2 regions of the Pseudoalteromonas sp. CST2 genome follow, and region 1 is predicted to be linked to the other one. Evidence: predicted binding sites of a transcription regulator. Region 1 holds the regulator's gene; the other holds the start of a gene.
What was found. The regulator MetJ, encoded in region 1, represses methionine synthesis genes. The targets are predictions, from matches to a motif close to TAGACGTCTAGACGTCTA.

Region 1 (3,908 bases):
TGAATTTTTATTTGTTTAATATTGATAACTTTTAGCGAAGTTGCTGATAAATCACTTAAAATTAACGGATATAGCATATAACAGGATAGACCTGATATTGCTTGGAATTTAAAAATAATAAGAGTATCTTAGCCCCATACTCCCTCTCACTTAACTTAAATTGCAGGATACCATCGCGTTATGTCAGATTTTCGTGAACAAGCATTACACTACCACTCTCACCCCGTTCCAGGCAAAATCAGCATTGAGCTAACAAAACCAGCCGAAACGGTGCAAGATTTAGCATTAGCATACAGCCCCGGTGTTGCAGAGCCTGTGCGCGAAATTGCAGCAGACCCAGCCAATGCATATAAATATACCGGTAAAGGTAATATGGTTGCGGTGATCAGTAATGGTACGGCAATTTTAGGTTTGGGTAATTTGGGGCCGTTAGCCTCTAAACCTGTTATGGAAGGTAAGTCGCTTTTATTTAAACGTTTTGCTGGCTTAGATTCTATTGATATTGAAGTTAAGCATCGCACCACCGAAGACTTTATAAATACAGTGGCTAATATTGCCGACACGTTTGGTGGTATTAACTTAGAAGATATTAAAGCGCCAGAGTGTTTTGAAATTGAAAAAGCACTTATTGAGCGTTGCAGTATTCCGGTTTTTCATGATGACCAACACGGTACCGCTATTGTAACTGCGGCAGGTATGCTTAACGCCTTAGAAGTGCAGGGCAAATCAATAGAAGATGCCATTATTGTATGTTTAGGTGCAGGCGCTGCAGCGGTTGCTTGTATGGAGCTGTTAATTAAGTGTGGTGCACTGCGCGAACATATTTATATGCTAGACCGCAAAGGGGTTATTCATACTCGCCGCGATGACTTAAACGAATACAAACAGCTTTTTGCTAACAATACCGATAAGCGTACTCTACAAGATGTAATTGCTGATGCTGATGTGTTTGTAGGTGTATCGGGTCCTAACTTACTTGCACCTGAAGATCTAAAACTTATGGCTGATAAGCCAGTGGTGTTTGCATGTTCAAATCCAGATCCTGAAATTGCACCTGAGCTTGCGCACAGTGCACGTAAAGACTTAATTATGGCAACGGGGCGTTCTGATTTCCCTAACCAAGTTAATAATGTTTTATGTTTCCCGTTTATTTTCCGTGGTGCACTTGATGTACGTGCAAGCGCAATTAACGATGAAATGAAAATAGCCGCTGTCGAAGCTATTCGTAGTATTGCTAAAGAGCCAGTGCCTGAGCAAGTATTAAAAGCAGCGGGTGTAGAAAAGCTCGAATTTGGTGCAGACTACATTATTCCTAAACCGATGGACCCGCGTTTATTACCACGTATAGCCAAGGCGGTTGCTATTGCTGCTGTTGAGTCGGGCGTGGCACAAATTGACTTACCGGAAAATTATATGGCGTAATATATAGCGCTGAAACAAAAAAACCTCAGCATGCTGAGGTTTTTTTGTTTAAAAAGACGTTTTATTCTTCGTCTAAAATAGGCACTTCTAAACCCATTTCTTGCATTATTTTTTTAACTTCTTCAGGTACTTTTTCTGCGTTATCTTTACGTAGGTCATCATCATTAGGTAATGGCTGGCCTGTAAAAGCATGCAAAAACGCTTCGCATAGTAACTCGCTGTTTGTTGCATGACGCAGGTTGTTTATTTGACGACGTGTACGCTCATCAGTTAATACTTTTAATACATTTAGCGGGATCGAAACGGTGATCTTTTTAACTTGCTCTGATTTTTTCCCGTGTTCTGCGTATGGGTGAATATACTCACCATTCCATTTAGCCATAAGATGTATCGTTGCCTCAGATTATTAATTTCTCACACGGCGTAAAAAGCGTGTAAATATGCGTGAAATTCTATCGTTTTAAAAAAGATAGTCAAATAATAGATAGCAATCTATCTTAATAAGCTGGCTGTAATAGTAAATACAGCTTTCTTGAAGTTTTACGCGTCTGTTATTTTTAGCCATCTAGAGCTTTAAAAGCTTTGACTTATTATAATGGATAACTTACTCTTTTAGACGTCTAAACATCCAAACTAATCAGGTGACGAATATGAGCGAAAAAAACAAAGCAACCATTGCTGTACGAAATGGGGTTGATGCCGATAAACATCATGGCGCCGTTGTACCGCCAATTTATTTATCGACGACTTATTCGTTTGCCGATTTTGATACTAAGCGCGCATACGACTATGGACGCAGTGGTAATCCTAATCGCGATATTTTAGCTGACACTCTAGCAGAGCTTGAAGGTGGCGCACGCGGAATTATTACTGCTACGGGCATGGCAGCAGTGCACTTAGCCACACAGTTATTAAATAACGATGATACATTGGTTATTCCTCACGATTGTTATGGCGGCAGCTACCGTTTATTTACGTCGTTAGAAAAGCGCGGCTTGCTTAAACTTAAAGTACTTGATTTAACTAAACCAGAAAGCCTAGAACAAATTTCAACCATCAAACCTAAATTAATTTGGATAGAAACACCAAGTAACCCTGTGCTGCGCCTAACGGATATTAAAGCCGTGACGGATATAGCAAAACAGTGCGGTGCATTAGTGGCCGCCGATAACACCTTTTTATCACCGGCATTACAAAACCCAATTAAGTTTGGCGTAGATATTGTTGTGCACTCAACCACTAAATATATAAACGGCCATTCTGATGTTGTAGGCGGTGCAGTTGTTGCTGCAACACAAGAGCTTGGTGATGAGCTTGCTTGGTGGGCCAATAACATTGGTATTACCGGCGCACCATTTGATAGCTATTTAACGTTACGTGGTTTACGTACTTTAAATGTGCGTTTAAAACAGCACCAAGAAAATGCCCTGGCAATTGCTAAATACCTAGAAAGCTCTGAGTATGTTAGCCAAGTTTACTACCCAGGCCTTGAATCGCATCCTCAACATGCGCTTGCTAAAGCCCAACAGCTTGGGTTTGGTGGTATGGTTAGTTTTGATATTAAAGGCGATGTGAATGATGCCGCGGCGTTTTTAACAAGCCTTAAAGAATTTAGCTTAGCAGAATCGCTAGGTGGAGTTGAGAGTTTAATTTGTCATCCTGCGACTATGACTCACGCAGGTATGGAAGCTCAAGCACGTTTAGAGGCGGGTGTGGGCGATACGCTAATTCGTATTTCGGTCGGTATTGAAGATATAGAAGACCTACTGGCTGATTTTGAGCGTGTATTTAACTTAGTTAAACCTGGGCAAAATAAAAATGTAGGGCGTGTTGGCAAAGCTGCAGGCAATGCCAATGGTGATGTAAAGCAGCAGGCTGCTCATCCAGCTTTGTGGTGATTGAGTATGGTAAAAAGTGTACATAAATTTGGCGGCTCGAGCTTAAGCTCGGGCGAGCGCTATCAAAGTGTGGCAAAAATAATTATTGGCCACACACAGCCTGGCGATTGCGTGGTTGTATCTGCTGCAGGTAAAACTACCGATACATTGGTTTCGCTGTGGCAAAGTTATCAACAACAAGATAAGCAAGCTGTGGCTGATATTTTGCTGCAATTGAGTAATCACCAAACAGCATTAATTGAAGAGTTATTAAAAGCCGATGCTAAACACACGGCTTTAGCTGTGTTAGCGCAAGAGCTAAGTGATGTAGCGGAGCAAGTCAGTAAGCAGCAGTTGCAAGAGGCGGCCTTACTGGCGCATGGTGAGCTGTGGTCTGCGCGATTATTGGCAGCCTATTTAACGCAATTAAACATTCAAGCGTGTGCTCATGATGCTAGAGCGCTGTTTAGTGTAACAAGCGGGGAGCTTTTGCATGCGCAAAACAAACAGCAATGCAGCCAAGTTATTGATGCAAATAAAATTAACGTAGTAACAGGGTTTATCGCAGCAAGTGCTGATGGTAAAACAGTTACGCTTGGGCGCAATGGC
Region 2 (3,908 bases), on a different contig from region 1:
GCTGTTGACCTTTTTCTTTGCTATCCCACTGTGCGTAAATATCATCAGGGATTTCAAATGCACCGCCAGACCAGCCTAAAAATTCGCGAGACGCTGTAATTTCGTCATCACCTAATGGCGCGCCGTGACAATCGTGGCTACCAGATTTGTTAGGTGAACCGTAACCAATCACTGTTTTACAACAAATTAGTGATGGTTTGTCAGTAACACTTTGAGCCTCTGCTATTGCAGCACTAACAGCATCGCTGTCGTGGCCATCAACGTCACTTATTACATGCCAGCCGTACGCTTTAAAGCGTGCTGGTGTATCGTCGCTAAACCAACCTTCAACTTCACCATCGATTGAAATACCGTTGTCATCCCAAAAAGCCACTAACTTGCCAAGACCTAATGTGCCAGCAAGTGAACATGCTTCATGAGAAATACCTTCCATTAAACAACCGTCACCCATAAATGCATATGTGTAGTGATCAACAATGTCGTGGCCTTCACGGTTAAATTGTGCAGCAAGCGCTTTTTCAGCAATCGCCATACCTACCGCGTTTGTGATCCCCTGACCTAGCGGGCCCGTAGTAGTTTCAATTCCCGGTGCATAACCGTACTCAGGGTGGCCTGGCGTTTTAGAATGCATTTGACGGAAGTTTTTAATTTCATCAAGTGGTAAGTCGTAACCAGTTAGGTGCAATAGAGAATAGATAAGCATTGAACCGTGGCCATTTGAAAGAATAAATCTGTCACGGTCAGCCCACTCTGGATTAGTTGGATTATGCTTTAGATAATCGCGCCATAATACTTCTGCGATATCGGCCATGCCCATTGGGGCTCCAGGGTGGCCAGATTTGGCCTTTTGTACTGCGTCCATTGACAAGACGCGAATAGCATTTGCAAGTTCTTTGCGAGATGGCATGAATTCTCCTACCTTTATGTGTATTTGCGCGGGTACTTATGTGTTCGTTAATACCCTTAAGTAACTTAAGAGCTGTTATAGCAACCATTCTTACTTAATGTGGGTGCAGTGTGCAATTAAAAACCCCATAAAAATGGGCTATTATGAATATTTTTTAAGACCAAAAAGTTATTACTCATTTTATTTAGACGTCTAGGCGTAAAAACACTATGCAAGGTGTTTTGTTTTAGATAAAATACGCCCCTTAATTTTTTAGCGCTAATACCGACGTTTGTGAAGCGCAATATTTGTGAGCAGAAATACAATGGCAAAACATTTATTTACTTCTGAATCTGTTTCTGAAGGTCATCCGGATAAAATCGCCGATCAAATCTCTGATGCGGTACTTGATGCTATCCTAGAGCAAGACTCTCATGCCCGTGTTGCGTGCGAAACTTACGTAAAAACCGGTATGGTTATGGTTGGTGGTGAAATTACCACTAGCGCATGGGTTGATATTGAAGAAATTACACGTAAAACAGTACGTGAAATTGGCTACACGCATTCAGACATGGGTTTCGATGCAGACTCGTGTGCAATTTTAAACACAATTGGTAAGCAGTCTCCTGATATTAACCAAGGTGTTGACCGTACTAGCCCAGAAGAACAAGGTGCTGGCGACCAAGGCTTAATGTTTGGTTATGCATGTAACGAAACAGAAGTACTAATGCCTGCGCCAATTACTTACTCACACCGTTTAGTACAGCGCCAAGCGCAAGTACGTAAAAGCGGCGAGCTTAACTGGTTACGCCCAGATGCAAAATCTCAAGTAACTTTTGCATACGAAAACGGCAAGCCAGTAGGTATTGATGCAGTTGTACTTTCTACTCAGCACGCTGAAGAAATTTCGCAAAATGACTTAGTAGAAGCCGTGATGGAAACCATCATTAAGCCGGTACTTCCTGCAGAGCTTATTACAAGCGCGACTAAATTTTTCATTAACCCAACGGGTCGTTTTGTAATTGGCGGACCTATGGGCGACTGTGGTTTAACGGGTCGTAAAATCATCGTAGATACATACGGTGGTATGGCACGTCACGGTGGTGGTGCTTTCTCAGGTAAAGATCCATCAAAAGTTGACCGCTCAGCTGCATACGCTGCACGTTACGTAGCTAAAAACGTAGTGGCTGCAGGCCTTGCTGATAAGTGTGAGCTACAAGTATCTTACGCAATTGGTGTAGCCGAGCCTACCTCTATCAGCGTTGAAACCTTTGGTACGAGCAAGCTTGAAGAAGGTCGTTTAATTGAGCTTATTCGTGAGCACTTTGACCTACGCCCTTACGGCTTAATTCAAATGCTTGATTTAGAGCGCCCTATCTACCAACCAACAGCGGCATACGGTCACTTTGGACGTGACGAATTCCCATGGGAACGTACAGATAAAGCAGACGCACTTCGCGCAGCTGCTGGCCTTTAAGCCAAAATGCATTAAATAATAAACGGCCCTTTTAAGGGCCGTTTTTATATCTAAAGCAAAGACTAATTATGCGCTTTATATCAATTGCATTAATTTAGTTGTTTATCATAGCACCCAAAAAATAGTGCAATAACAAAGGAATTTACGGCGTACAGTTATTTTATATAAATAATTTTAACGCAGTCAGTGCGCTATTTAATACGCTAAACTAATCGTGTTTTGAATTAAATTGGTATTAGCTAGCCCTCGAATTTCGCACGGTTTTAGGTATATACTCTTTGTATAATAAAAGCTTAAGGGATAAGTAAATGGCCAATAATTTTCGCGTTATGTTTGTAGGACTCGCCGAGGGCACTGAGGCTAAAACGGCCTGCGTAAATTTAGCAAGTAAGCTAAAAACGTCTGAAGATAAAGTAACTCAGTTTTTTAATGGCAAAGCACTCTTTGCACCTAGCAATAAAGACAAAGCCTTAAAGCAGGCCAAATTACTGGCAAGCCTAGGCATTAAAAGTAAGTTACAAGCCACTGGTGAGCTACCCACTCAAAGCCCTAGCGCAGCAAGTCAGCGCGATGAGCGGATTTTTGATGCCCTTGATTACATAACAAGCAGCCTGATCCGCCTAGAAGAAAAACTAGAAGAGCTAGAACAAAGGCTTCCAAGCAATGAGCTAAAAAGCCCTACAGACGAAAGCGATGACTGGCAAGAAGATGATCTTATGCTTGACGAGCAGCTCGATGAACCCGTTAAAACGCGTAGCAATACTTTGTTATATTCACTGATTGCCACTGCCGTTTTACTACTTATTGTGCTTGCTGTTTACTTAGCTTTTCCTGATTTAGTGTCTAATTAATCAAAGGTGCGTAATTACAATGAGCAATAAACGTACACACATACGCCAATCTATTCGCCAATTACGCAATAAGCTATCAAAAAAACAGCAAGAAAAAGCCGCGGCACAGCTAAAGTTGAATTTTACTCAACAGCTAAATAGCGATAAAACAGCCTCACAAAAACATATAGCCATTTACTTTAGTAACGATGGAGAATTAGATACCTCATTGTTAATTAATGAGTTATGGCAACAAGGCCACTCCCTTTACTTACCCGTTATACACCCATTTAATGGGGCTACTTTGCTGTTTCAACGCTATGAAAAAAACTCACCCATGAGGGCAAATCGCTATGGTATCTTGGAGCCTAAGCTGAACTGCTCTCAAATATGCCCATTAACTGATTTAGATTACTTACTGATGCCACTTGTAGCATTTGATAATCAAGGTAATCGATTAGGAATGGGGGGTGGATTTTACGATAAAACACTGGCGCAATTACACGCTTACAATAGGCAAAAACCGCAACTTATAGGCTTAGCACATAGCTGCCAAAAAGTAGATGCACTGCCAATTGAATCGTGGGATGTTCCACTTAAAACCATTATTACTCCCGATAAAATTTATCACTGGTAATAAACACCCACTACACATTTGAAATATGAGCATAACAATGACGCAAGACGAATTAAAAAAAGCAGCTGCGTGGGCTGC

Region 2: metK (methionine adenosyltransferase) is a predicted target of MetJ. The motif match lies at 1,093-1,110, and genes of this name have one in related genera.

Annotation. Positions count from the first base shown of each region.
Region 1 covers NZ_JAQREO010000018.1:16,844-20,751, reverse strand. The annotation lists gene PSH41_RS18050 (malic enzyme-like NAD(P)-binding protein) at 181-1,422, shown strand; gene metJ (met regulon transcriptional regulator MetJ) at 1,484-1,804, opposite strand; gene metB (cystathionine gamma-synthase) at 2,073-3,320, shown strand; gene metL (bifunctional aspartate kinase/homoserine dehydrogenase II) at 3,327-3,908, shown strand, end outside.
Region 2 covers NZ_JAQREO010000001.1:494,861-498,768, reverse strand. The annotation lists gene tkt (transketolase) at 1-907, opposite strand, end outside; gene metK (methionine adenosyltransferase) at 1,212-2,363, shown strand; gene PSH41_RS02245 (hypothetical protein) at 2,672-3,214, shown strand; gene PSH41_RS02240 (5-formyltetrahydrofolate cyclo-ligase) at 3,234-3,830, shown strand; gene rpiA (ribose-5-phosphate isomerase RpiA) at 3,868-3,908, shown strand, end outside.